Regions from separate parts of the Leclercia sp. LSNIH3 genome, predicted to be linked through region 1. Evidence: riboswitches for the same ligand, from Rfam matches in the RefSeq annotation. Region 1 holds a riboswitch; each other region holds the start of a gene.
The links. A riboswitch is a leader RNA that binds a small molecule or an ion and turns the genes downstream of it on or off. The one in region 1 is predicted to bind thiamine pyrophosphate.

Region 1 (9,790 bases):
CGACAATAATAGAGTGCCATTTATTAATGACAACAACATTTCGCGCCGGTGCAGGATTGTTTACCGCCCTTTTATTAGCAGGCTGCACAATTACACCCGGTCAACATATAAATACTTCAGAAAAAAATAACGTTGCTGTTGCCGACGATTCGCTTGATTTAAACAAAAAAGTGGATGTCTGGCCATTAACGCCCTCCGTCATTGAACAACTGCGGGGAAATGGTGAGAAATCTCAGGCAAATCCTACTCTGGATGAGCAGTTAAAGAACTGGGAATACCGGATTGGCCCCGGGGACGTGCTGATGATCACCGTCTGGGATCATCCCGAACTCACCACCCCGGCCGGGCAGTATCGCAGCGCCAGCGACACCGGTAACTGGGTCGGTGCCGATGGCACAATCTTTTATCCCTACGTTGGTCAACTCAACGTTGCGGGTAAAACCATTGCCCAGGTGCGCAATGAGATCACCGCCAGGCTGGACAGGGTGATTGAAAGCCCGCAGGTCGATGTCAGTATCGCGGCGTTCCGTTCGCAAAAAGCCTATATCACTGGCGAAGTGGTTAAATCTGGGCAACAGCCCATTACCAATATTCCATTGACCATTATGGATGCTATCAATGCGGCGGGGGGGCTGTCGGCTAATGCTGACTGGCGCAACGTGGTGCTCACCCATGAGGGCAAAGATACGCCGATCTCGCTGTATGCCCTGATGCAGCATGGCGACCTGACGCAAAACCGCCTGCTCTGGCCGGGCGATATCCTGTTTATCCCACGCAATGACGCCCTGAAAGTCTTTGTCATGGGCGAGGTCGTTAAACAGAGCACCCTCAAGATGGATCGCAGCGGTATGACGCTGGCAGAAGCCTTAGCCAACGCCGGTGGTCTGAATCAGGAGAAGGCTGATGCTACCGGTATCTTCGTGATCCGCTCCACTACCGGGAAAAGCCCGGACGGCAAAATTGCGCGCATCTGGCAGCTGAATGCCCGCGACGCGTCAGCCATGGTGCTCGGCACAGAATTTCAGCTCCAGCCCTACGATATCGTCTACGTGACCACGGCACCGGTCTCACGCTGGAACCGGGTTCTGTCGCAGTTGGTGCCTACCATCAATGGCGTGCATGACCTGACGGAAACCGTGCGTTTTATCAGATCGTGGCCTGAATAATGATCCAATCGATTCTGGTGGTGTGTACAGGAAACATTTGCCGCTCCCCGCTTGGGGAACGGCTCCTACAACAACATTTGCCTGCATTGTCCATCGCTTCTGCAGGTACGTGCGGCCTGGCGGGACATCCGGCAGATCGCCGTGCCCGGCAAATTGCGGCCATGCATGGCCTGTCGTTGGCCGATCACGTTGCACGCCCACTGACGGCGGCAATGATGCGGGAATACGATTTGATCCTCGCCATGGAGCCAGGACAGATTAACCGGATCTCGCTCATGGCGCCGGAGGTGCGGGGTAAAGCCTTGCTGTTCGGCCAGTGGCTAAGGGTCCAGGAAATTCCCGATCCGTACGGTAAAAGCATTGAAGCGTTTGACTATGTTTTTCGCCTGCTTGGCGAAGCAAGCCAGGAATGGACCAACCGACTTACAGGAAAGGGATTACGTACATGTCGTCGAAAACCGTAAATGCGCAGGGTTATGTTGCAGATAATCATGAGCTGGATCTGACGCGTCTTCTCGGAGAGTTAATCGATCATCGCGTGTGTATTTTTAGCTGTACGCTGCTTTTTGCGTTGTGTGGCTTGGTATACGCGCTTTTTGCATCGCCGGTATATATCGCGGACGCGATGGTACAAATAGAAGAGAAGCAACAAAACAGCCTGCTTAAATCGTTAGACCAACTCTCACCTGCTTATTCGCCGGATTCATCCGCCGAACTTCAGTTGTTGCGCTCCCGCATGATCCTCGGCGGAACCGTGCGAGCGTTGCGCTTATACGATCAAATTACACCCATCCGCTTTCCCCTGATTGGCGAGGGTTGGGCCAGGCTCACCGGCCAGCAGCCCGCTATCCTGAGACTCGATACACTGACACTGCCACCCGCGCAGGGGAAAGCGATGTCACTCACCATTACTGCTCTAAACAATGGAAAGTATCTGCTGGAAGGGGCCGGGAATAGCGTTGAGGGTACGGTCGGTAAGCTGGTACAACACGCGGGGATGACCATTAAGGTCCGGGAGTTGTCAGCGCCTGCCGGAACACGTTTCCGGGTGAAGCAGGCTACGCAGCTTGAGGCAATCAATGCCCTTAGCCAACAGCTTAACGTAACGGAACAGAGCAAAGAGAGCGGGATCCTCACGTTGAGCCTGACAGGTGCCGATCCGGTGCTGATTGCCAGAACGCTGAACCACATTACCCAGAGCTACCTGCAACAAAACATTGCCCGGCAGGCAGCGCAGGATTCGCAAAGTCTGGCCTTTTTACAACGGCAAATGCCGCTGGTGCGCAGCGAACTGGAGCAGGCTGAAGAACGGCTCAACACCTATCGTAAACAACGCGATTCGGTGGATTTATCGCTGGAAGCCAAAGCGGTGCTGGAGCAGATCGTCAACGTTGATAATCAGTTGAATGAGTTGACCTTCCGGGAGGCGGAAGTGTCGCAGCTCTATAAGAAAGATCACCCGACCTACCGGGCCTTGAGGGAAAAGCGTCAGACGTTAGAGAAGGAACGGAAACGTCTGAACGATCGCGTCAGTGCGATGCCGACGACACAGCAGGAAGTGCTCCGCCTTAGTCTCGATGTGGACACCGGTCGTGCAGTTTATCTCCAGCTGCTTACTCGCCAGCAGGAGCTTAATATCTCCCAGTCGAGCGCCATTGGCAACGTGCGAATTATTGACCCGGCGGTGACGCAACCGGCTCCAATAAAACCGCGTAAGTCGATGATAATTCTGTTACTCACCCTGACAGGATTTTTTATCTCTACGGGACTGGTGCTGGCAAGAGCGGCCCTGAATCGCGGCATTACCAGCCCGGAGCAGCTCGAAAGCGAGGGGATAAACGTCTATGCCACCTTGCCGCATTCCGAATGGCTAAGCAACAAAACCTCCTTGGGCGGTAAGTCTTTCTTACGCTATTACATCCGGCATAAAACCACGAGAGTGCCTTTTTTGCCGGTGGTCAGGCCGATGGACATTTTTGTTGAAGCCGTACGTGGATTACGCACCAGCCTGCATTTTGCGATGATGGATGCGGAAAACAACATCCTGATGTTTAGTGGGCCGAGCCAGGATTGCGGTAAAACGCTGGTCAGTACCTCGCTGGCGGCATTGGTCGCACAGATAGATCAACGGGTGCTGTTTATCGATGCGGATATGCGCAAAGGTTACGTGCACAAGATTTTCGCGCTCAGTAATGAGAAAGGGTTATCGAATGTGCTGTCAGGCAAAGTGGCCTTTGATGATGCCGTGCAAACCTATACCAGCGGCAACTTCGATGTGGTGACCTGTGGACAATATCCGCCAAATCCGTCGGAGCTGTTAATGCACGGACGTTTTCGTGAATTCATGGCATGGGCAAGCGAGCGTTACGACATGGTCATCGTCGATACCCCACCCATTCTGGCGGTGACGGATGCGGCAGTGGTGGGGAGTGTTGCTGCTTCTACGTTGCTGGTGGCGCGTAACAACATAACGACCGTGAAGGAGATCCAGGTCAGCTACGGGCGTTTACAGCAGATGGGCGTCAAAATTAAAGGCGCGATTCTGAATGACGTGGTGAAATCGTCCGTCAGCTATTACAGCACAGCCTATGACGCCTACGGTTACGCCTCTGCGCAAAACGAGAATAAAGAGAAAAAACCCTGTTAAAGGGGAAGGGGAATAAACCCGGCGGCAGAGCGCTGCCGGGTTGAATAACTTACTTCGCCAGCAGCTCGTGCGCCGTGCGTTCGACCAGTGACAGCAGGACTTTAACATCCTCCAGCGTCACGATTGGGTTCAGCAGGGTCAGCTTCAGGCAGGTGACACCGTTATGCTCAGTCACACCGACGTTGGCACGGCCAGATTCCAGCAGCGCATCACCGATTCTCTGGTTGAGCAGCGCGATGGCCGCATCGTCCAGGTTCAGTTCAGGGCGGAAGCGGAACAGCACGCTCGCCAGCTGTGGTGGCATCACCAGTTCCAGCAGTGGCTGTTCGGTGACATACGCGGCAACCTGCTGCGCCATGGTCACACCGTGATCGATGATCTCCGCGTATTTCTTCTGGCCCAGCGCTTCCAGGCTCATCCACAGCTTCAGCGCGTCAAAGCGACGGGTGGTCTGCAGCGATTTGGACACCAGGTTAGGTACGCCAGCCTCTTCGTCAAACTCAGAGTTCAGGTAAGCCGCCTGATAGCGCATCAGCTCATAGTGACGCGCTTCTTTCAGCAGGAATGCACCGCAGCTGATGGTCTGGAAGAACTGCTTGTGGAAGTCCAGGGTAACGGAATCCACCAGCTCGATACCGTCGAGGTAATCGCGATACTTCTCAGACATCAGCAGTGCGCCGCCCCAGGCCGCATCCACGTGAACCCAGATATTCTGCTTCGCCGCCAGTTCCGCAATCGCCCGCAGCGGATCAATAGCGCCCGCGTCGGTGGTTCCTGCGGTGGCAACGATCGCCAGAATCTGTTCACCGTTGGCATTGCACTGCGCGATTTTCGCAGCCAGATCGGTCAGATCCATGCGCGAACATTCGTCAGTTTTCACCTGGATAACAGACTGATAGCCGAGGCCCATCAGCGCCATATTCTTCTGTACGGAGAAGTGCGCGCTGTCGGAGCACAGCACCCGGATCTTACGCAGATCGCCCACCAGCCCATCCTGCTGGACGGAGTGGCCCTGACGCGCAAAGAAAGCATCGCGCGCCAGCATCAGACCCATCATGTTGCTCTGGGTGCCGCCGCTGGTGAAGACACCGGCGTCGCCTGGCTGGTACCCCAGACGGGTACGCAGCCACTCGATCAGTTTTATCTCGATAATGGTCGCAGACGGGCTTTGATCCCAGGAGTCCATGCTCTGGTTAGTGGCGTTGATCATCACTTCCGCCGCCTGGCTTACCACCAGGCTTGGGCAGTGGAGGTGCGCCACACACTGCGGATGGTGCACCGCCAGGCTGTCCTTCAGGAAATATTCAACGGCACGCTCGATGGCGGTCTCGTTGCCCAACCCTTCCGGGCTGAAATCCAGGTTGATACGTTCGCGCAATTCGGCGACCGTTTTACCCTGGTACATTTCCGGCTGTTTCAGCCACTGCATAACCGCCTGAGTGCTCTGCTCGATCGCCTGCTGATAGGCTTCGATGCTTTGCGCCGACGACGACAAAATCGGGTTTAAATCTGACATTGTATCCATTGTCTCCGGTTAGACTGGGCGAACGCCCGCAGCAAGCAGTGCCTGCTCAAATTTGTCCAGGAACACGTTCAGCTCCTGATCGCTGATCAGCAGGGAAGGCAGCAGGCGCACAACGTTACCGTTACGGCCGCCACGCTCCAGAATCAGACCGGCTTCGAAGCATTTTTTCTGGATCAGCGCAGACAGCTCGCCGTCGCCCGGGAAGCAGCCCATATGGTCGGCAGCTTCGTGCGGTTTAACAATCTCGATGCCGATCATCATGCCCAGACCGCGCACGTGACCAATTACCGGATAACGTTTCTGCAGCTCAACCAGCTTCGCTTTCAGCCACTCGCCCTGGGCGGCAACTTTATCAGCGATGTTCTGCTCGTTAAGGATCTGCAGGGTGGTGAGGCCAGTAGCCATCGCCAGCTGGTTGCCACGGAATGTGCCGGTATGGTGACCCGGAGACCAGGCATCGAACTGCTTTTTGATACCGAGCACGGCCAGCGGCAGACCGCCACCGACAGCTTTGGACATTACAATGATGTCTGGCTGGATACCTGCGTGTTCGAAGGCGAAGAATTTACCGGTACGGGCAAAGCCTGCCTGCACTTCGTCGAGGATCAGCAGGATGCCATGTTCTTCGGTCACTTTACGGATGCGCTGCAGCCACTCAACCGGCGCCGGGTTCACGCCGCCTTCGCCCTGTACGGCTTCCAGAATCACGGCAGCCGGTTTACGCACGCCGCTCTCGACGTCGTTGATCAGGTTTTCGAAGTAGTAGGTCAGGGCTTTCACGCCCGCTTCGCCGCCGATACCCAGCGGGCAGCGGTACTGGTGCGGATATGGCATGAACTGCACTTCTGGCATCATGCCGTCAACGGCTTCTTTCGGCGACAGGTTGCCGGTCACGGACAGTGCGCCGTGAGTCATGCCGTGATAAGCACCGGAGAAGCTGATAATGCCGCTACGGCCAGTGACTTTTTTCGCCAGCTTCAGTGCGGCTTCAACGGCGTCTGCGCCGGATGGGCCGGTAAACTGCAGGCAGTACTCTTTACCCTGACCTGGCAGCATAGAGAGCAGGTATTCTGAGAACGCGTCTTTCAACGGCGTGGTCAGATCCAGGGTATGTAACGGCAAGCCGCTGGTAATGACACTTTGGATGCTTTTCAGCACATCAGGATGGTTATGACCCAGCGCCAGCGTTCCCGCTCCGGCCAGGCAATCAAGATACTCTTTGTTATCCGCATCGGTGATCCACACCCCATTCGCCTTAGTAATGGCTAAAGGAAGCTTGCGCGGATAACTCCTGACATTGGATTCCATGTCGGCCTGACGGGCCAGATAGGTTTCGTTGGTTTTGAAAGAAGAGGCATTCAAAGTATCAATACGGACTTTATCCGTCATCATATCACTCCTACAACCGCAGCTCAGCACGTGGCCACGATTGAATAATTAATTAAGAAAATGAGAAGGGCATCAAAAATCGCGGCCAATATAGAGCCTTTTTGCGCAAGGCTCAATGGTTAATTGTTTATCGTTTTGTTACGCGCGTTGAATCAACGCGCGTAAGCCGTAACCCCGCATGGCGACTGATGTTTCCTGGGGGGCACGCCGGGGAAAAAAGTGGGGTATTTTAGAATGCTTTAGGACTACTTTGGACAACGTTCAGAATTCCATGATCGCGACCATGGGTTCTATTCCATGACGCATCGGTGACGCCGTCCTCATCGAGGGTAATCGACAGGATATAACCGGCACCGCGAATTTCGTAGAAGTTAGCATTTAAACGCTTCACGCTGGCTTTTTTGCCGTTGATGGTGGCCTGGGTAAAACCATTATTGATGGTGGCTTTGATGCCATTGGCGCTAAAAGAGGCTTCCCGCAACGGGTCGGCAACATGAGCCGCCTGCGCATGTTGTACGGCATTATGGGCATTCTCTAAAGCCTGTTTTTCAGCGGCGGCATTGATTGCGGCCTGACGGTTCTGGTCTGCGATATAGCACGCATCCCGGCTGACGCCTTTTGCTTCACACTGCGCTAACCGCTGCTCTTCAGAGACGCAACCCGCAAGAAGCGCAGCGACCATACCCACCAACAAAATCTTTTTCATACATTAACCTTTAGTAAAATAAGGAAATATTCCTTGCCTAATCATTAAGTTAGCCATTTTTCTGTGCGTAGCCATGCTTATGTCGTTTCTATAAAAGAAACTATATGTGGCGGAGGATGACTATCGCGGAACATGAAGTTTTGCTAGTTGATAGAGATCACATTTAGCACGAATAGCTAAAAAGATGAGAGCAATCCTGGTGAAGACAAGGAGCACCTGAATGGCTCTTGCTATTGGCAGACGCATCCTCTACGCTGCCATCGTTATATTTTATTATGTAATTTGACTCGGGGTGCCCTTCTTTGTGAAGGCTGAGAAATACCCGTACCACCTGATCTGGATAATGCCAGCGTAGGGAAGTCAGATGCCCTCCGGGCTATCGCTTCTTCGCGCAAGGCAGGAGCGATACCATGCAGCCTGACCTGCTCAATTTACACGCCTTACACCATTTCCGAACCCGCTCTCCGCTGACCCACTGCATGACCAATGACGTGGTGCAGACCTTTACCGCCAACGTGTTATTGGCTCTCGGTGCCTCACCGGCGATGGTGATTGAAGCCGAAGAGGCCGAACAGTTTTCCGCGATTGCCGATGCGCTGCTGATCAACGTGGGTACCCTGACCGCACCGCGTGCCCAGGCGATGCGCCGGGCGATTGAAAGTGCAGTGGCGGCAGGCAAGCCCTGGACGCTCGATCCGGTGGCCGTTGGCGCGCTGACGTACCGGACCCGTTTTTGCCAGCAAATCCTCGCCCTGAAACCGGCCGCCATTCGCGGCAATGCCTCTGAAATCCTCGCCCTCGCCGGGATGAGCGCAGGCGGGCGTGGGGTGGATACCACTGATACGGCCGCCAGTGCCTTGCCAGCAGCCCAGGCGCTGGCGCGGCAAACCAACGCGATTGTGGCGGTGACCGGCGAGGTCGATTACGTGACCGACGGGCTGCGTACCCAGACCCTCACTGGCGGCGATCTGCTGATGACCCGGGTGGTGGGGACCGGCTGCGCCTTGTCAGCGGTGGTGGCGGCCAGCTGTTCACTGCCGGGCGACCGGCTGGATAACATCGCCGCCGCCTGTGGCTGGATGAAACGGGCCGGTACGCTTGCTGCCGCGCACAGCAAAGGGCCGGGCAGTTTTGCCCCGGCTTTTCTTGATGCCCTGTGGGAACTGGGAGCGCAACGATGAAACGGATTAATGCGCTCACTATTGCCGGCACTGACCCAAGCGGCGGCGCCGGGATCCAGGCCGACCTGAAAACTTTCTCGGCGCTCGGGGCCTATGGTTGCTCGGTGATCACCGCCCTGGTGGCACAGAACACCCGTGGGGTGCAGTCGGTCTATCGTATCGAACCTGATTTCGTGGCGGCACAGCTGGAGTCGGTGTTCTGCGATGTGCGCATCGACACCACCAAGATCGGCATGCTGGCCGAAACGGATATCGTCGAGGCCGTAGCAGAGCAGCTGCTGCGACATCAGGTAAAAAACGTGGTGCTGGACACGGTGATGCTGGCGAAAAGCGGCGATCCGCTGCTGTCTCCCTCCGCCGTTGACACGCTGCGTAAAAAGTTACTGCCGCAGGTGGCGCTGATCACGCCCAACTTGCCCGAAGCGGCGGCGCTGCTGGATGCGCCTCATGCCCGCAGCGAGCAGGAGATGAAAGCGCAGGGCCAGGCATTGCTGGCGATGGGGTGCGAGGCGGTGCTGATGAAGGGCGGTCATCTGGACGATGCCGAAAGCCCCGACTGGCTGTTTACCCGTGATGGCGCCATGCGCTTTACCGCCCCGCGTGTCAAAACGAAAAATACCCATGGCACGGGCTGTACGCTCTCTGCTGCCCTGGCGGCGCTGCGCCCACGGCACCAAAGCTGGGCAGAGACGGTGCAGGAGGCGAAAATCTGGCTCTCCCGTGCGCTGGCACAAGCTGACACTCTGGAGGTCGGGCATGGTGCAGGCCCGGTGCATCATTTTCATGCATGGTGGTAGACGGCTGGTAATTTGACGACCCGCAGACCAGGCTTAAAGGGCTTACAATCCTGTGAGCCTGGATAAAACATGCCGACGCGCCGTCGGCACTGACGGGAGGAAAACCATGACTGATATTACGCAATTGCTTGGCAAAGATGCCGACAGCCTGTTACAGCATCGTTGTATGACCATTCCAGCCGACCAACTTTATCTTCCTGGCCACGATTACGTTGACCGCGTAATGGTGGACAACAACCGCCCACCGGCGGTGCTGCGCAATATGCAGACGCTGTATAACACCGGGCGTCTGGGCGGAACCGGCTATCTGTCGATCCTGCCGGTGGATCAGGGTGTGGAACACTCTGCGGGCGCATCCTTCGCCGCCAACCCGCTCTAT
Region 2 (9,790 bases), 2.4 Mb from region 1:
TTCGCCGACATCTTCTATGGCAACAGCTTTAACAACCAGCTACTGCCGGTAACATTGAGCGATGAAGAGGTCGACGAGCTGTTTGCGCTGGTGCAGAGCCAGCCGGGGATAACGTTTGAAGTGGACCTGGAAGCGCAGGTAGTGAAAGCCGGGGATAAAACTTATGGCTTTACTATCGATGCATTCCGTCGCCACTGCATGATCAACGGCCTGGACAGCATCGGGCTGACGCTGCAGCATGAAGATGCAATTGCCGCCTACGAGAACAAACAGCCTGCGTTTATGGGGTGATTTAATGGCCCGCAAAGCGGGCCATTAAAAAAGGTGCCTGAGCCAACCTCAACGTCTGGAAAGGCGGGGAATTGTCTCCCCCGCCCTTGCCTTAACGTTTCACTTCGTAAGCTAACACTGCCGCCAGCTCTGTCTGTTTCTGTCTGAATCGCAGCTCACACAGCGAGCCGCGAACCATCCAGGTGAAGATCAGTAACGCCATACAGATCATCAACAAACCTAACAGCAGAGTACGTTTTGGCATTCCAGCCTCCTTATTGCTTTCCAGCGATGAAGAGGCTACCCTCACAGGGTTGAGTTGTGTTGGTTGGGTAGCCTCACATCAACGTTATGTTGAGTGGGGCTTTCTTCTGTTTACCCTTCCAGCAATGCTTCAGGCAAACAGCCTCAAGCACCCGCGTGAACTCTATTCGTATTCCGTCCTGCTGTCAGAATCGGCCGTCATTTCGTGAAGCCGCCTTCCAGAATTTCACTCTCTTTTACCCGCCAGGTCAGCACCAGCGCCACCAGCGAGATGGCTGCAATCACCCAGTACACCACGGCATGACCATAGCTTTGCACCAGCGCCCCCTGAATAATCCCCGCAAGAATCACGCCGGTTGAAATACTGTTGGTAAACAGCGTAGTGGCTGAACCTGCCCGCCCCGGCATTAGATCCTGGAACCAGAGCATGCCAATCCCGGCGACGATGCCGATAAAGACCGCGTTAAACAGCTGCAGGGCAAGTAACGCTTCATGGCTGTGAAAGAGGATCAGCCCAAAGTAGAACAGCACGCCCGCCGCCACCGCAATCACCATCATCCGCCGCTTACCAAAGTATTTGACGTAATAGCCAGCAAGGATCATTGCCGGGATCTCCAGCCCGGCGGCGGTACCCATTAAGATCCCGGCCAGCTTATCCGGTAAGCCCAGATCGCTGCTGATCCACAGGGGCATGTCGATGATGTACATGGTGTTGCAGGTCCACATCAGGGTGGAGGCGATAAACAGCCGGCGGACGTTTTTGTCTTTCCAGCCACTGATCTGCGTCACCGGTACGGCACTCGCTGATTCCACCCGGGAAACCGACGGCAGCGCGAAGGCTATCAGCCCCAGACTGATAGCAAAAATGGCCGCCGCAATAGAAAACATGACGGTAAAGCCATAGTTAAGCGCCAGCATAAAGGCCAGCGGCGGGCCAATAACCCACGCCAGCGACAGCTGGGCACGCATTACCGAGCTGAACATCACCACTTCACGCGCCGAGCTGTCGGCATATTCCCGCGCGAGGGCAAACAGCTGCGGCATGGCGGTATTGGCCAGCGAAGCCAGCAGTACGCCGCAGGTCAATAAGGTCAGGTAGTGACGGTTAAAGGCAAACAGCAGCGCGTTACAAATCGCCATCGCGCAGCAAAAGAGGATCAGCTTGCGGCGATCGCCCTGGCTGTCCGATCGTTTCGCCAGCCACAGACTGACCAGGATCCCGGCGACGGCATTGACGGTGTAAAAAATCCCTACCCAGAATGGCTGGGCGCCCACCTCACGGCTCAGGAACAGGCTCAGGGTCGGGGCTTGCAGCGCACCGGCGATGCCCATCATAAAAGCCACCACTAAAAAGGCGGCATAAACACCGTTCAGACGGCGTCCCATCGTCATTAACCAGAGCATTAACTGTTCCCTTTAGCGCAAGTGAAAACGAAAAAAGCCAGCAGATAATACCTGCTGGCGTGGTGATTCGCACCAATACTCAGTCACACATGATCGAAGCCATTCAGCGTTCCGAGGTCGACGGTGTCACCTCCCACTGCATCAGATCTTCCAGTATTTTCAGCTGCTGTTCTGCACACCGGCGGGCCAGCCAGGACACTCCCTTTGTCGCTGAGAAGTACTGTCGGTAAAACTGACGGGTGGTAGACCTCTTCATATTCACCTCCTCGCTTCATCGAAGTGAATTATTGGCTTAATATAGGGATTAATAAATTGCTGATTTTTTGTCAGGAGTTCCCCTTTTATGCCCTCTGGTCGTCTGCAACAACAATTCATTCGCCTGTGGCAGTGCTGTGACGGCCAGGCTCAGGTCACCACGCTCAGCGAGCTGGCCGAGTTACTCAGCTGTTCGCGCCGCCATATGCGCACCCTGCTGAACACCATGCAGCAACAGGGTTGGCTGAGCTGGGAAGCTGAAGCCGGGCGCGGCAAGCGTTCCCGCCTCACCTTTCTCTACACTGGCCTCGCACTGCAGCAGCAGCGGGCAGAAGATTTGCTGGAGCAGGATCGCATCGATCAGCTGGTGCAACTGGTAGGTGATAAGGCTGCGGTACGCCAGATGCTGGTCTCCCATCTGGGCCGCAGCTTCCGCCAGGGCAGACACATCCTGCGGGTACTGTATTATCGTCCGATGAAAAACTTGTTGCCGGGCAGCGCATTACGACGCTCCGAAACCCATATGGCACGCCAGATCTTCAGCGGGCTGATGCGCATAAATGAGGAAAATGGGGAACTCGAAGCCGATATTGCCCACCACTGGCAGCAACTTTCCCCGTTGCACTGGCGCTTTTTCTTGCGGCCGGGTATCCATTTTCACCATGGACGCGAGCTGGAGATGGCTGACGTCATTGCCACTTTGCAGCGCGCCCGCGAGCTCCCCCTCTATTCACACATTACCCGGGTCGAGTCCCCTACCGCCTGGACCCTGGATATCCATCTCTCGCAGCCTGACCGCTGGCTCCCCTGGTTGTTGGGGTATGTGCCGTCGATGATCCTGCCGCGCGAGTGGGAATCGATGCACAACTTTGCCAGTCTGCCGGTGGGTACCGGGCCGTATGCCGTATCGCGTAATAATAATAACCAGTTGAAGATCCGCGCCTTCGATGACTACTTTGGTTACCGGGCGCTGATTGACGAGGTGAACGTCTGGGTCTTGCCGGATATCAACGAAGAGCTGAGCGTCGGCCTGACGCTGGAGGGCCCGACCGAGGGAGAAAAGGCAGTGGAAAGTCGGCTCGAAGAGGGCTGTTACTATCTTCTGTTCGACGCCCGCTCCCATCGCGGCGCCAGCGCAGAGGTGCGTCAGTGGGTAAGCCAGATCCTCTCACCGGCCAATCTGATCTATAAGGCCGAGGAGGTCTATCAGTCATACTGGTTCCCGGCCTATGGCCTGCTGCCACGCTGGCATCACGCCCGCCCGGGACGCGGCGACAAACCGGCCGGACTGGAGAGCCTCACCCTCACCTTCTACCGCGAGCATATTGAACATCGGGTGATCGCCAGAATGATGAGTGAACTACTGGCCGCCGAGCAGGTGACGCTGAATATTCAGGAGGTCAGCTATGAGGAGTGGCATCGCGGCGAGGCGGTGAGCGACATCTGGCTCAACAGCGTCAATTTCACCCTGCCGCTCGACTTCTCGCTGTTCTCGCATCTGTATGAAGTCCCGCTCCTGCAACACTGCATTCCCCGCGACTGGCAGCAGGACGCCGCCCAGTGGCGCGCAGGCGAGATGAACCTTGCCGCCTGGTGCCAGCAGTTGCTGTCCCAGCAGGCGATTGTCCCGCTGATCCACCACTGGCTGATGATCCAGGGGCAGCGCAGTATGCGCGGCTTACGCATGAATACCCTGGGCTGGTTTGACTTTAAATCCGCGTGGTTTGCCCCACCGGAACCATAATACTTTCGTAATATTCACCAAATCATTACAATACCGCCGTTCTCAACGGGGTGCTACGTGCAAGCGTGTGCTGAGAAAATACCCGTCGAACCTGATCCGGATAACGCCGGCGAAGGGATTTGAGGCTGTCGCTCAAAATCCTTTGCCACTCTCAAATACAGAGGTGCAAAGTGTTCAAAACTGTTCTTTCCCTGCTGGCGCTGATGGCGCTGCCTGCCGTTGCCAGCCCTGTCCTGACGGTCTATACCTACGACTCCTTCGCCGCCGACTGGGGCCCAGGCCCGGCGGTCAAAAAAGCCTTTGAAGCCGACTGCAACTGCGAGCTGAAATTCGTGGCGCTGGAAGATGGCGTCTCGCTGCTGAATCGCCTGCGTATGGAAGGTAAGAACAGCAAAGCCGACGTGGTGCTGGGTCTCGATAACAACCTGCTGGAAGCGGCAACGCAAACCGGGTTGTTCGCCAAAAGCGGCGTGGCGACCGATGCGGTTAACATCCCTGGCGGCTGGAAGAACGACACCTTTGTGCCTTTCGATTACGGCTACTTCGCCTTCGTGTATGACAAAAACAAGCTGAAAAACCCGCCGAAGAGCCTGAAAGAGCTGGTGGAAAGCGATCAGAAATGGCGTGTGATCTACGAAGATCCACGCACCAGCACGCCGGGGCTGGGTCTGCTGCTGTGGATGCAAAAAGTGTACGGCGATAAGACCCCGGAAGCCTGGCAGAAGCTGGCCGCCAAAACCGTCACCGTCACCAAAGGCTGGAGCGAAGCCTACGGTCTGTTCCTGAAAGGGGAAAGCGACCTGGTGCTGAGCTACACCACCTCTCCGGCGTATCACATTATTTCGGAGAAAAAAGAGAACTACGCTGCTGCCGATTTTGCTGAAGGCCACTACCTGCAGGTGGAAGTTGCCGCCCGCACCGCCGCCAGCAAACAGCCGGAACTGGCAAGCAAGTTCCTGAAATTTATGGTCTCGCCGTCGTTCCAGAATGCGATCCCGACCGGCAACTGGATGTACCCGGTAACTGACGTCGCCTTACCGGCCGGTTTCGACACGCTGGTGAAACCGCAAACCGCGCTGGAATACTCCCCGCAGGAAGTGGCCGGGAAACGTGCTGCCTGGGTCAGTGAATGGCAACGCGCCGTCAGCCGCTGATCGCCGGCTGGTTACTCCCGGGGCTGATAGCCGCCATCTTAATGGTCGCTGTCGCCCTGGGCGCATTTCTGGCGCTGTGGTTTAACGCGCCAGCCACCGACGTGACGGCGCTGCTGCACGATAGCTATCTGTGGCACGTCATCCGCTTCTCTTTCTGGCAGGCGTTTCTTTCTGCCCTGCTCTCCGTCGTGCCCGCCATATTTCTTGCCCGCGCCCTCTACCGCCGTCGCTTCCCCGGACGGCAGGTGCTGCTGCGCCTGTGCGCCATGACGCTGATACTGCCGGTGCTGGTGGCGATATTTGGCATTCTTAGCGTCTATGGACGTCAGGGCTGGCTTGCCGCCCTCTGCCAGGCGCTCGGGCTGGAGTGGACCTTCTCGCCTTATGGCCTGCAGGGCATCCTGCTGGCGCACGTCTTTTTCAACATGCCAATGGCGACGCGGCTGCTCCTGCAGGCGCTGGAGAATATCCCGGGCGAGCAGCGTCAGCTCGCCGCCCAGCTCGGGATGCGCGGCTGGTTCTTTTTCCGCTTCGTTGAATGGCCGTGGCTGCGCCGACAAATTCCGCCGGTGGCCGCGCTGATTTTTATGCTCTGCTTTGCCAGCTTTGCCACGGTGCTTTCGCTGGGCGGCGGGCCGCAGGCCACCACCATTGAGCTTGCCATCTATCAGGCCCTGAGCTACGACTACGATCCGGGCCGCGCGGCGCTGCTGGCGATGGTGCAGATGATCTGCTGCCTGGGGCTGGTGATGCTGAGTCAGCGGCTGGGTAAAGCTATCGCCGTGGGCAGTAACCAGTTGGCAGGCTGGCGCGATCCGCAGGACAGCCTGCGCAGCCGCCTGACCGATGGCTTGCTTATCACTCTGGCCCTGCTGCTGTTGCTCCCGCCGCTGCTGGCGGTGGTAGTGGACGGCCTGAATCTAAACCTGCTGTCGGTGCTGCAACAGCCGGTGCTGTGGCAGGCACTCGGCACCTCGCTGCGTATTGCGCTGGGGGCCGGTCTACTCTGCGTGCTATTAACCATGATGCTGCTGTGGACCAGCCGCGAACTGTATGCCCGTCAGGCCACAGTAGCCGGACAGGCGTTGGATCTCAGCGGGATGCTGATCCTGGCGATGCCCGGTATCGTGCTGGCGAGCGGTTTCTTCCTGCTGTTTAACAGCACCGTCGGCCTGCCCGAATCGGCGGATGGCATCGTCATTTTTACCAACGCATTAATGGCCATTCCGTATGCGCTGAAGGTGCTGGAAAACCCGATGCGGGATCTTGCTGCCCGCTATACCCTGCTCTGCAACTCGCTGGGAATGCACGGCTGGCAGCGGCTGAAGGTAGTTGAGTTGCGCGCCCTGAAACGCCCGCTGGCGCAAGCGCTGGCCTTTGCCTGCGTGCTGTCGATTGGTGATTTTGGCGTGGTGGCGCTGTTTGGCAATGATGATTTCCGCACCCTGCCATTCTGGCTGTACCAGCAGATCGGCTCGTATCGCAGCCAGGACGGTGCCGTCACGGCGCTGCTGCTGCTGTTACTGTGCTTTGCGTTATTTACCGTTATTGAGAAACTTCCGGGGCGTGATGCTAACACTCACTGATGTAACCTGGCTTTATCAACACCTGCCGATGCGTTTCACCCTGTCCGTGCGCCAGGGCGAACTGATTGCCGTGCTCGGCCCCAGCGGCGCAGGGAAAAGCACGCTCCTCAATCTTGTGGCCGGTTTTCTGCAACCGGCGAATGGCCGTATCACCATTGAGGGTCAGGACCATACCCATACGCCGCCCGCTGCGCGGCCGGTGTCGATGCTGTTTCAGGAAAACAATCTTTTCACTCATCTGACCGTGCGCCAGAACATCGGCCTCGGCATGCATCCGGGACTCAGGCTGAACGCCGGACAGCAGCAGAAGCTGAGTGATATCGCAGCGCAAATGGGGATTGGCGATCTGCTGGCACGGCTACCGGGCGAACTATCGGGAGGCCAACGTCAGCGCGTCGCCCTTGCCCGCTGCCTGGTACGTGAGCAGCCCATCCTGCTGCTGGATGAGCCCTTTTCCGCGCTCGACCCGGCGTTACGCCAGGAGATGCTGCTGCTGGTCAAAGAGGTGTGTGAACGCCAGAGCCTGACGATGCTGATGGTGTCGCACAGCGTGGAAGATGCGGTCAGAATCGCTCCGCGGTCTGTGGTGATTGCCGATGGCCGTATCGCCTGGGATGGCGATACGGAACAGTTAGCGAGCGGAAAAGCCAGCGCGTCGCGCCTGCTGGGGATCCACTGACGGCGGTCAGCGGCTCACCACCTTCAATAAGATCTCGCCGTAAACCGGCATCAGCGGGTGGCGGATCAGCACCACCAGCGCCGCCACAGCGATACCCAGGGTGACGGGGGCCAGCCAGAACAAGCGCCCACGCGGCAGGTAATGGCTCAGACGATCGGCAGACGCTTTTTTGCTGCGCCACAGCCGCCAGCAGAGCCATGCGGCCAGCCACAGCAGCAGCGCGGTCGCCAGCAGCAGCCACTTAAAGCCGCCGCTCTGCATCCCGGCAGGAATATCAATGGCCGCCCCGGCAAGAATACCCGGCAGAAAATAGATTGGGGGCCAGAACAGGCAACCCAGCAGATTTGGGATAATGAACTTGGCGACCGGCAGATCCAGCATTCCCGCCACCATCGGCACCAGCGGACGCGTCGGCCCGACAAAGCGCCCGACCAGAATGGTAAACATGCTGTGCTGGTGCAGGGCATGCTCGGTTTTATCGAGCAGCGCTTTGTTCTTCTTCATGAACGACCAGCGGTGGAGCGGTTTTTTAAAGCGCCAGCCCAGCCAGAATGAGATCCAGTCCCCGAGCAGACAGCCGACGATCCCCGCCAGCCACGCCTGCCAGAAGTTCACCTCGCCGCTGCCGATCAGAGCACCCAGCCCGCTCATCATCACCGTGCCGGGTAAAATCAGTCCGACCAGCGCCAGCGATTCAAGAAAAGCCACTAACGCCACAGCGATGAGCGAATAAGTAACGGACTGGGTAATGAAATGTTCCAGCAATGCCTGCATAACAGTTCCGGTCAGGTGACGAAGCAGGGATTCTGCGAAGAGAGGCCTGCTTCGTCAAGACAACAATTGTCTGAATAGTTTACCGGGTGTGAACGACATTCAGCGAATATGTTTAGTTTTATTTACCTTCTATTCACAGCCTGCACGGAATTCGCTCGGGCTGGCACCGGTGCATTTCTTGAACACGCGAGAAAAATAGAGTTGATCCTCAAAGCCCACATTGCGCCCGACAGTGGCAATGGGCATCCGGGTGGTACTGAGTAACAGCTTGGCCTGGCTGATGCGCTGATCCTCTCGCCAGCTCAGCACGCTCACCCCTAACTGCTGGCGAAACAGGTGCGAGAGACGCGAAGGCGACAGGCAGACATGCTGGGCTACGCTTGCGATATCAAACTGGCTATCTGCCAGATGATCGCTGATGTACTGGCAGGCTTCGCGCACCCGGTGATCCAGCGGCGGGTTAAGCGATTCGTTGATCGCCTCCATCCGGCGCAGCAGAAGCTGCTCCAGCAGGTTGATTGCCAGCAGCTCGGCGTAGCGTCCTCCGGCCTGTCCAGCCTCGATGATCTGGGCAAAGAGCTCACGAAACTGTGGCTGATGGACCTCATCAGGACGATAAAAACCGGTATGGGCAAACATGGATGGCCAGGCCAGCCACTCATGCCAGTAGGCGCGGGGGCGGAAATAGACCCACTGGTGATACCACTCGCGGGCATCGGGATGACGGCCATAGTGATGAATTTCGCCCGGTGGGAAGAGCAAAATATCCCCCGGACGGCAGACGAAGGTCTGATCGTTATTCTTGATCACCCCTTCCCCCCGCACGGTCAGGTTGAGGATATACCCCTTCATCCCCAGCGGTCGGTCAACGTAAAAATCGAGATAACCGTCCGCCTCAATGGGCGTCAGCCCCGCCACCAGATGGGCGTTAAATGAGTAGCCCGGCAGCAGGGGATCACTTTGTGTCTCAGCCATATTTTCAGTACTCCTGACGGTCCTGAAGGAAACCATTTGTCCATATCAACAAAAGCGGCATAAAAACCGGCCATCCAAAGCACAAAAAGGTATCAGGCTGCTTTTATGTCCACCATCATAACGCTTCCGTTGCGATTTAACCGTAACATCGAGCGGGTCGGCAGTAACAAAAGTGTCTATAACTACGGCAGAAATGTCCACATCCATTATTTGCACGGCGTCACACTTTCCCATGCCACAGCAAAATCATCCATAAGATTAGCGGATCCTGCCTGACGATTTTCCCCCTCACTCTCTAATGTTCATTCATATCTGTTTTTTGATGGAGCAACACCATGGCAATTGCGATTGGCCTCGATTTTGGCAGTGACTCAGTACGCGCCCTGGCAGTGGAGTGCACAACGGGTCAGGAGATAGCGACCAGCGTTGAGTGGTATCCGCGCTGGCAAGAGGGGCGCTTCTGTGATGCGCCGAACAATCAGTTCCGCCACCACCCGCACGACTATATCGAGTCGATGGAAGCGGCGATCAAAACCGTGTTGGCTGAATTAAGCGAGGCACAGCGCAGCCAGATTGTTGGCATTGGCGTAGACAGCACCGGTTCCACCCCGGCCCCCATTGACGCCGACGGCCATGTGCTGGCGCTGCGCCCGGAGTTTGCCGACAACCCGAACGCCATGTTCGT
Region 3 (9,790 bases), 1.9 Mb from region 1:
TCACTTTGAGTGCCCACACAGATTGTCTGATAAATTGTTAAAGAGCAGTGCAACGCGGCTTTCGCTCACCGTTGCGAGGTGGCGTATATTACGCTTTCCTCTTTCAGAGTCAAGCGATTATTTCACGCTTTTCTCTTCAACCGGCCCGGCTGTTTGTGTGAAGTGATTCACATCTGCCGTGTCGATGGAGGCGCATTATAGGGAGTTCTCTTCAGGCCGCAACCCTTAAATGACAGAAAAATGACTGACTGCTGCATTCCCCAGCAAAACCCCGCCTTACACCTGATTATTAACAGACTTATCCACAACCCGACGAAAAAGTGAAAATGTGCGAGCGTTGCGCAAACGTTTTCGTTAAAATGCTTGCGCTAAATAAAGAGGCCCTGCCAGGTGTGTTAGTTGAGTTTTTATGTAGAAAATTCACCTAACGCTCTCTGTAATCGTCAAATCCAGGGGATTTACCATGCAACAACGTCGTCCAGTCCGCCGCGCTCTGCTCAGTGTTTCTGATAAAGCCGGTATCGTCGAATTCGCTCAGGCACTTTCTGCACGTGGTGTGGAGCTGCTGTCCACTGGCGGTACTGCTCGCCTGTTAGCAGATAAAGGCCTGCCGGTAACCGAAGTGTCCGATTACACCGGTTTCCCGGAAATGATGGATGGACGCGTCAAAACCCTGCACCCAAAAGTTCACGGCGGCATTCTGGGTCGTCGCGGTCAGGACGACGGCATTATGGATCAGCATGGGATCGCGCCGATCGACATGGTTGTCGTTAACCTCTATCCGTTCGCCCAGACCGTTGCCCGTGAAGGCTGCTCGCTGGAAGACGCCGTAGAGAATATCGATATCGGCGGCCCGACCATGGTGCGCTCCGCTGCCAAGAACCATAAAGATGTCGCCATCGTAGTAAAGAGCAGCGACTACGACGCCATTATTAAAGAGATGGACGCTAACGAAGGCTCCCTGAATCTCGACACCCGTTTTGACCTTGCCATTAAAGCGTTCGAACATACCGCCGCCTACGACAGCATGATCGCCAACTACTTCGGTAGCCTGGTACCTGCCTATCACGGCGAAAGCAAAGACCCTTCTGGTCGCTTCTCTCGCACCTTAAACCTGAACTTCATTAAGAAGCAGGATATGCGTTACGGTGAGAACAGCCACCAGCAGGCAGCCTTCTATATAGAAGAAGATGTAAAAGAAGCCTCCGTTGCTACCGCACAGCAGGTTCAGGGCAAAGCGCTCTCCTATAACAACATCGCTGATACCGACGCGGCGCTGGAGTGCGTGAAGGAGTTCAGCGAACCAGCCTGCGTGATCGTCAAGCACGCGAACCCATGCGGTGTGGCGGTAAGCACCTCTATCCTGGATGCCTACGATCGCGCGTATAAAACCGACCCTACCTCTGCGTTCGGCGGCATTATTGCCTTCAACCGCGAACTGGATGCTGAAACCGCTCAGGCGATCATCTCCCGTCAGTTTGTTGAAGTGATCATCGCCCCGTCTGCTACCGAAGAGGCTCTGAAAATCACCGCGGCGAAACAGAACGTTCGCGTGCTGACCTGCGGCCAGTGGGCAGAGCGTGTTCCGGGCCTGGACTTCAAACGTGTCAACGGTGGTCTGCTGGTTCAGGATCGCGATCTGGGTATGGTGACAGAAGCCGACCTGCGCGTAGTCAGCAAACGTCAGCCAACCGAACAGGAACTGCGTGATGCATTGTTCTGCTGGAAAGTGGCGAAGTTTGTTAAATCCAATGCCATCGTTTACGCGAAAGAAAACATGACTATCGGGATAGGCGCAGGCCAGATGAGCCGCGTGTACTCTGCGAAAATTGCCGGTATCAAGGCAGGTGACGAAGGTCTGGAAGTAAAAGGCTCCGCCATGGCCTCTGACGCCTTCTTCCCGTTCCGTGACGGCATCGATGCGGCGGCGGCTGTAGGCATCACCTGCGTGATCCAGCCTGGCGGATCTATCCGTGATGACGAAGTCATTGCCGCTGCCGACGAACACGGCATTGCGATGATCTTCACCGACATGCGTCATTTCCGCCATTAATTCCCGGAGCAGAGAATGAAAGTATTAGTGATTGGTAACGGCGGGCGTGAGCACGCCCTGGCGTGGAAAGCGGCGCAGTCTCCGCAAGTGAAAACCGTCTTTGTAGCACCCGGTAACGCCGGTACTGCGCTGGAACCCACCCTGCAGAACGTCGCTATCGGTGTAACCGATATTCCGGCGCTGCTGAGCTTTGCCCAGAACGAGAAGATCGACCTGACCATCGTAGGCCCGGAAGCGCCACTGGTGATTGGCGTGGTGGATGCGTTTCGCGCGGCGGGCCTGACCATCTTCGGCCCAACCGAAGGCGCCGCCCAGCTGGAAGGCTCAAAAGCCTTTACCAAAGATTTCCTCGCGCGTCATAACATCCCGACCGCGGAGTATCAGAACTTCACCGAGGTAGAGCCAGCCCTGGCTTACTTACGTGAAAAAGGCGCGCCTATTGTGATTAAAGCCGACGGCCTGGCTGCCGGTAAAGGTGTGATCGTGGCGATGACCCTCGAAGAGGCAGAAGCCGCTGTTCAGGATATGTTGGCGGGTAACGCCTTTGGCGACGCGGGCCACCGTATCGTGATCGAGGAGTTCCTTGACGGTGAAGAGGCGAGCTTTATCGTGATGGTCGACGGCGAGCATGTGCTGCCGATGGCCACCAGCCAGGATCATAAACGCGTTGGCGATGCTGATACCGGCCCAAACACCGGTGGAATGGGTGCGTACTCCCCTGCGCCGGTGGTGACTGATGAAGTACATCAGCGCACCATGGACCGCATCATCTGGCCAACCGTAAAAGGCATGGCAGCGGAAGGCAATACCTATACCGGTTTCCTCTATGCGGGCCTGATGATCGACAAGCAGGGCAACCCGAAGGTTATCGAGTTCAACTGTCGCTTTGGCGATCCCGAAACGCAGCCGATCATGCTGCGCATGAAATCCGATCTGGTGGATCTCTGCCTGGCGGCCTGCGAAGGCAAGCTGGACAAGAAAACCTCCGAGTGGGACGAGCGTGCTTCGCTGGGCGTAGTGATTGCGGCGGGCGGTTATCCGGGCAACTACAGCACCGGGGACGAGATCCACGGTCTGCCGCTGGAACAGGTGGAAGATGCGAAGGTGTTCCATGCCGGCACAACGCTGTCTGATGACGATCGTGTGCTGACCAACGGTGGTCGCGTCCTGTGCGCTACCGCACTGGGCCATACCGTTGCACAAGCGCAGCAGCGCGCCTATGCCCTGATGGCGGATATTCACTGGAACGGTAGCTTCAGCCGTAACGATATTGGATATCGTGCGATTGCGCGGGAGCAAGGGGAGTAATCCCTTCACCCTCTCCCTCAGGGGAGAGGGATTCTTGACCAGGCCGGATAAGCGTCAGTGCCATCCGGCTTAATCTGCAGGACTTAAAAACTCTTCTCTGTCGGCTGCCAGGTACAGAAATCTTCGTTAGCCACCAGCAGCAGCTGTGATCCTTCCGGCGCAACCAGCCACGCAACGCTCACTTCCATAGATGAATGGCTCTGACGGCGTCCGATATGTTCCATCGCCCAACTATCAAGATCCGGTTTCAGAGTCTGGCCTTCGCACGTGGTCACGGTGCTGTCGGCGTGCCAGCGTCCTTGATGCAGCACCACGCGTCCCTGTCGCAACGCATCGCTGGTCTGACGAACCTGCTCGGCGCGGTAGCGGTAGAGGTCAATTTGATCGGTAGAGAGTTGCTGCTTAAGACCCCCGATGTCGCGCTGCATAAAGCTCAGCTCACCGTGGTCGTCAAAACGCACCCGCACATGCTCGGGCACTTTGCTGTAGATATTCACGTCGATGAAGGCCAGCGTATCACCCTGCCAGCGATATTCACTGGTAGTGGTACTGCCGCTATGCCAGGGACTAAAGGCGGAGAGCAGATGCACTTCATCGTCTGTGTCTTTACGCCAGATACGCACTGCGCCCTGATTGTCAGCGTAACCGCTGGCGGTAAAAGGCGGGAGAGAGGAGTCATGGCTGCACGCAGACAGCAAAAGTATGCCTGCCAGTGCCATTGTCTGGCGCCAGACAGACAAAAGGGGCGAAACCGCCCCCTCGATAAAACTGTTCACTGCTACGCGGCTTACTTAACTGCGTCTTTCAGTGCTTTGCCAGAAACAAATGCTGGCACGTTAGCTGCAGCGATTTTGATTTCGTTACCGGTCTGCGGGTTGCGGCCAGTACGCTCAGCGCGGTGGTTCACTTTGAAGGTACCGAAACCTACCAGTTGTACAGCGTCGCCTTCTTTCAGAGACTCAGTAATTGCAGCCAGGGTGGATTCCAGAGCAGCTTTAGCCTGTACTTTAGACAGGTCAGCTTTGTCCGCAATTACATCAATCAGTTGAGTCTTGTTCATAAGTTATCCTTTCAATGTGTTTATCGCTTGCTAAGCATCGAGTGCGACGAAAATGCCAAAAAAGCACTCTCCTGCATACACGCACCGATAGCCACTTATTTTCGCCCCCCAAATGTAGACCAGACGGGGGGCAGAAGGGAAGAGTACAGGTATGACAAAACAGGCGTAAAATCACGTTTTATTGTTTCACTGGTGAAGATTTATACCAATGTTACTCTCGCCTGCCTCACGCAAGTCTGCACGCAGGCCTTTAATCAGCTCGATATCGCGTTCTTCGCACTCTGCCAGTAAACGGAATATTTCCCACTGAATGTCCCATTCCTGCTCAACAGCCGGGTTTAAACGCAGCTCTTCATCGGTCATTTCACGACCCGCCTGGGTCATCTCCAGCATCGCCACTGACGTAATTGAGGCCTTACTGACTTCGATGGCATGTTCCAGCGTTTCGCCACTCAGGCGCGAGTGAATCAATTCACTTAAAGCCACACAGGCATCAATTGCCGGATAGACGCCATAGACATCATAGTCGTCGGCTACGGGGATCGCCTCTTCCAGCTTATCGAGCTGAGAATCGAAGTTCACCTTCGCATCTTTGACCGTCAGCGTCTCCCACACCAGATCGAGAATACGGCGATAAAGCTGGCCATCCCCAAATTCAGTCTGCTTGCAGAACATGGCATAGTTCGGGTACATGCGTTCGCACAAACAGGCCATAAAAGTGACATGCTGCCAGCTTTCCAGCTTCTCGAGGCGCAGGTGAATCGGGTTTTGTAACATGATGAAGTCTCGAATCGAAAATTAGCCGCAGTTTACCTGAATCAGCGCTGAATTTCCTGCCAACGAACAAAAGCGGGACGCCCGGACGCCACCGCATCGGCCCAGCGGGTCGGCTCCGGTAGTCGATAGCCTCTCATGCAACGCTGCACCCACGCGAGCGCGGTGTCGGTACTGACGCGATGGCCGGTGGCGATGAACAGGGGATTACAGCGCGCTTTGCTGCGCCAGACCCACGCCAGCTGTTCGCCTTTGTCCATCAATGGCGCCAGCGCGCCGGGTTCAGCCGACAGAGGTTCAAACTTACCGCAGAGACGCTTTTTCGCTACCCCGATGGTCGGGACATCCACCAGCAGGCCAAAATGGCTGGCGACGCCGAGACGGCGCGGATGGGAGATCCCATGGCCATCTACGAACAACAGGTCGGGTCTTTGCGAAAGCTGATCCCACGCGGCCAGCAGCGCGGGATATTCACGAAAAGAGAGGAAGCCGGGGATGTAAGGCATGGTGGTGGCGATACGCGCTACCTGATACTCGACCAACTCCAGTTCGGGCCAGGTCAGCAACACTATCGCCGCCCGCGTTACCTCTCCGCCCTGCTCAAACCCGACATCCGCCCCGGCAATCAGCGCGGGTGGGTCTTTATCCAGCCGGTCTTCACGGGATACCGACGCAGCGAGTTTAAGTTGTTGAGCGCGAAGTGACGCAAGATCCATAACGACTCCTTACAGGTGATACTGGGCAGAAAGTCGGTGCACCGCCTCCACAAACACGCCTGCATGTTCTGGCGGAACATCCTGATGAATACCGTGCCCCAGATTAAACACATGGCCTTCGCCCTGACCGAAGCCCGCCAGAATGGTCGCGACTTCTTCTTCAATACGGGCGGCCGGAGCATACAGCATAGACGGATCCATGTTGCCCTGCAGGGCGACTTTGTCTCCCACGCGACGGCGCGCATCGGCAATATCGGTGGTCCAGTCGAGGCCCAGCGCATCACAGCCGGTTGCAGCCAGGGCTTCGAGCCACTGACCGCCGCCTTTGGTAAACAGGGTCACCGGCACGCGGCGACCTTCGTTTTCACGCAGCAGGCCATCAACGATTTTATGCATGTAATAGAGCGAGAACTGCTGATAGTCGCGGCCTGTCAGCACCCCACCCCAGGTATCAAAGATCATCACCGACTGCGCGCCCGCTTTGATCTGCGCGTTCAGGTACAGGGTGACGCTTTTCGCCAGCTTATCCAACAGGGCGTGCAGCGCCAACGGATCGGCATACATCATCTTCTTGATCACGGTGAAGGCTTTGCTGCTGCCGCCTTCAACCATGTAGGTCGCCAGCGTCCACGGGCTGCCGGAGAAACCGATCAGCGGCACTTCGCCTTTCAGCTCGCGGCGAATGGTGCGCACCGCATTCATCACATAACCCAGCTCTTGTTCCGGGTCCGGGATCGGCAGGTTGTCGATGTCCGCTTTGCTCTTGATCGGCGAGCTAAAGCGCGGGCCTTCGCCGGTTTCAAAGTACAGACCCAGCCCCATGGCGTCCGGGATAGTCAGGATGTCGGAGAAGAGGATCGCCGCGTCCAGCGGATAGCGGCGCAGCGGCTGGAGCGTCACTTCACAGGCCAACTCCGCGTTTTTGCACAGCGACATAAAATCGCCCGCCTGCGCGCGCGTGGCTTTGTATTCCGGCAAATAGCGGCCCGCCTGGCGCATCATCCATACCGGGGTGATATCAACGGGTTGGCGCAGCAGCGCACGCAGATAACGATCGTTCTTCAGTTCGGTCATTTTTGCAGTTCCTTAAGCGTCTTATCCCCAGTGTAACATGTCACACATCGTCAGCCCGACACATTGCCACGGTATCTTCTATCAGGCGGCGCGCCACGGTACCTGCCGGGGGAAGGAGCGGTAAGTTGTCATAGCGATACCAGTCGGCTGCCAGCAGCTCTTTCGGATCGATGACGATCTCGCCGCTGTCGTACTCGGCCATAAAGGCGGTCATCAGCGATTGCGGAAACGGCCACGGCTGAGAGGTGACATAGCGTAGATTCTTCACCTTAATGCCGCTCTCCTCCATCACTTCGCGCGCGACAGCCTGTTCCAGGGTTTCGCCCACTTCGACAAATCCGGCCAGAACGGTATGCACCCCGTTGCGATGGCGGGTATGTTGCGCCAGTAAGATGGAATCATCCCGGCGGATAGCGACAATAATGCACGGCGCGATTTGCGGGTAATAGCGTTCCCGGCAGTGGCTGCAGAGCATCGCCCACTCGGTTTTGCTGGGGTGCATGGTATGGCCACAGTAGCCGCAGAATTTATGCGAACGATAAAACTCGGCCAACTGCACAGCCCGACCCGCCAGCTGGAACAAGCCGACATCGAGATCGAGCACCTGGCGCACCGATCCCATATCGTGACGACGATTTTGTTGGATCAACCACACAGAATCGCCCTTCCACTCACCAATATTTAGTGCGTGTTGCCCCGCAAGATCGAAATTTCCGGCCTCGCCATATGGTAATTCACCACCGGGCAACCATAATTTTTGTTCATGGCTGACTAACCACCAGCCGCGATCCGATTTTTCAATTATACGATCCATATCTATTGCACTACCTTTGCTTCACAGGCATGTTGGTAACAATACTATTACATTTTGGGTGGGCAGCTTTTAATCTTAACCTTGCGGAGTCAAACATGCTAAACCAGCTAGAAAACCTGACAGAGCGCGTTGGCGGATGTAACAAACTGGTCGATCGCTGGCTGCACGTGCGTAAACATCTGCTTGTTGCCTACTACAATCTCGTTGGCATTAAGCCTGGCAAAGAATCATATATGCGCCTGAACGAAAAAGCGCTGGACGATTTTTGTCAGAGCCTTGTTGATTACCTCTCTAACGGGCATTTCAATATTTATGAGCGCATTATCCGTGACCTGGAAGGTAACAGTCCGCAGTTAGCTGCCACCAGGCTCTACCCCCAGCTGGAAGCCAATACTCAGCAAATCATGGATTACTACGACTCCACGCTGGAGAACGCCATCGATCAGGATAACTATCTGGAATTCCAGCAGGCGCTTTCCGATATCGGCGAGGCGCTGGAGCAACGCTTTACGCTGGAAGACAGCCTGATCGCCCTTGCGCTGGATCACAATCTGAAAGCGAGCAACGAAGATAACGTCGCCCGACCGGCTTGAGTTATTTCTCGTTAACGCGTAATTTACATTCACAGCTCCCGTTGTAGGGGAGCCTATTCTTGTCGGAGTGCCCAGTGCGAAAGCCGGGCTGAGACCGTTAATTCGGGATCCGCGGAACCTGATCAGGTTAAGACCTGCGAAGGGAACAAGAGTCAATTTATTGCATCGCCCAACGGGCGATCTCCTCTTGCTTCATCCGTCGTCTGACAAGCCACTTCCTGAACTTACTGGAACGAGCTATGTCTGCCACTAAAATGACCCGCCGCGAACAGCGCGCACACGCCCAACACTTTATCGACACTCTCGAAGGCACTGCTTTCCCTAACTCGAAACGCATCTATCTGACAGGTTCGCAGGAGGATATTCGCGTGCCGATGCGTGAGATCCAGCTCAGCCCGACGTTAATCGGCGGCAGCAAAGAGAACCCGCAGTTTGAAGAGAACGAAGCCGTACCGGTCTATGATACCTCCGGCCCGTACGGCGATCCGGCGATCGCTATTAACGTCCAGCAGGGTCTGGCGAAGCTCCGCCAGCCGTGGATCGAAGCCCGTGACGACAGCGAAGCCCTGAACGAGCAAAGCTCGGCTTACACCCGCGAGCGCCTGGCCGACGACGGTCTGGACGATCTGCGCTTCACCGGCTTGCTGACACCGAAGCGGGCCAGAGCGGGCAAATGTGTAACCCAGCTGCACTACGCCCGCAAAGGGATCGTAACGCCGGAGATGGAATTTATCGCCATTCGCGAAAACATGGGCCGCGAGCGTATTCGTGGCGAAGTGCTGCGCCACCAGCACCCGGGCGAAGGCTTTGGTGCCCGCCTGCCGGAGAACATCACCCCGGAATTTGTGCGTGACGAAGTGGCCGCTGGCCGCGCCATTATCCCCGCCAACATTAACCACCCGGAATCAGAGCCGATGATCATCGGACGTAACTTCCTGGTGAAAGTGAACGCCAATATCGGTAACTCGGCGGTGACGTCCTCCATTGAGGAAGAGGTAGAGAAGCTGGTCTGGTCCACCCGTTGGGGCGCGGATACGGTAATGGACCTCTCCACCGGCCGCTATATCCACGAAACCCGCGAGTGGATCCTGCGTAACAGCCCGGTGCCGATTGGTACGGTGCCCATCTACCAGGCGCTGGAGAAGGTTAACGGCATCGCGGAAGATCTCACCTGGGAAGCGTTCCGCGACACCCTGCTGGAGCAGGCCGAGCAAGGCGTTGACTACTTCACCATCCATGCGGGCGTGCTGCTGCGCTACGTGCCGATGACCGCTAAACGTCTGACCGGCATCGTCTCCCGCGGCGGCTCGATCATGGCGAAATGGTGCCTGTCCCATCATCAGGAGAACTTCCTGTATGAACACTTCCGCGAGATCTGCGAAATCTGCGCCGCGTACG

Region 2: another riboswitch for thiamine pyrophosphate. It lies ahead of thiB (thiamine ABC transporter substrate binding subunit); the one in region 1 lies ahead of thiM (hydroxyethylthiazole kinase).
Region 3: another riboswitch for thiamine pyrophosphate. It lies ahead of thiC (phosphomethylpyrimidine synthase ThiC); the one in region 1 lies ahead of thiM (hydroxyethylthiazole kinase).

What each region holds. Positions count from the first base shown of each region.
Region 1 is NZ_CP026387.1:4,044,302-4,054,091, forward strand. Features, by position in the region: gene C3F35_RS19570 (polysaccharide export protein) at 27-1,166, shown strand; gene C3F35_RS19575 (arsenate reductase/protein-tyrosine-phosphatase family protein) at 1,166-1,630, shown strand; gene C3F35_RS19580 (polysaccharide biosynthesis tyrosine autokinase) at 1,612-3,813, shown strand; gene C3F35_RS19585 (pyridoxal phosphate-dependent decarboxylase family protein) at 3,863-5,329, opposite strand; gene C3F35_RS19590 (diaminobutyrate--2-oxoglutarate transaminase) at 5,348-6,730, opposite strand; gene C3F35_RS19595 (hypothetical protein) at 6,957-7,433, opposite strand; TPP riboswitch at 7,712-7,808, shown strand; gene thiM (hydroxyethylthiazole kinase) at 7,844-8,614, shown strand; gene thiD (bifunctional hydroxymethylpyrimidine kinase/phosphomethylpyrimidine kinase) at 8,611-9,411, shown strand; gene fbaB (class I fructose-bisphosphate aldolase) at 9,518-9,790, shown strand, end outside.
Region 2 is NZ_CP026387.1:1,675,933-1,685,722, forward strand. Features, by position in the region: gene leuD (3-isopropylmalate dehydratase small subunit) at 1-291, shown strand, start outside; gene C3F35_RS08125 (Hok/Gef family protein) at 383-535, opposite strand; gene C3F35_RS08130 (sugar efflux transporter) at 733-1,938, opposite strand; gene sgrT (glucose uptake inhibitor SgrT) at 2,042-2,194, opposite strand; gene sgrR (HTH-type transcriptional regulator SgrR) at 2,282-3,937, shown strand; TPP riboswitch at 3,974-4,073, shown strand; gene thiB (thiamine ABC transporter substrate binding subunit) at 4,141-5,091, shown strand; gene thiP (thiamine/thiamine pyrophosphate ABC transporter permease ThiP) at 5,067-6,677, shown strand; gene thiQ (thiamine ABC transporter ATP-binding protein ThiQ) at 6,661-7,356, shown strand; gene C3F35_RS08160 (DedA family protein) at 7,363-8,130, opposite strand; gene araC (arabinose operon transcriptional regulator AraC) at 8,260-9,105, opposite strand; gene araB (ribulokinase) at 9,441-9,790, shown strand, end outside.
Region 3 is NZ_CP026387.1:2,183,247-2,193,036, forward strand. Features, by position in the region: gene purH (bifunctional phosphoribosylaminoimidazolecarboxamide formyltransferase/IMP cyclohydrolase) at 464-2,053, shown strand; gene purD (phosphoribosylamine--glycine ligase) at 2,069-3,361, shown strand; gene C3F35_RS10570 (DUF1481 domain-containing protein) at 3,445-4,137, opposite strand; gene hupA (nucleoid-associated protein HU-alpha) at 4,149-4,421, opposite strand; gene C3F35_RS10580 (YjaG family protein) at 4,608-5,198, opposite strand; gene nfi (deoxyribonuclease V) at 5,240-5,911, opposite strand; gene hemE (uroporphyrinogen decarboxylase) at 5,921-6,985, opposite strand; gene nudC (NAD(+) diphosphatase) at 7,026-7,799, opposite strand; gene C3F35_RS10600 (Rsd/AlgQ family anti-sigma factor) at 7,895-8,392, shown strand; TPP riboswitch at 8,446-8,554, shown strand; gene thiC (phosphomethylpyrimidine synthase ThiC) at 8,632-9,790, shown strand, end outside.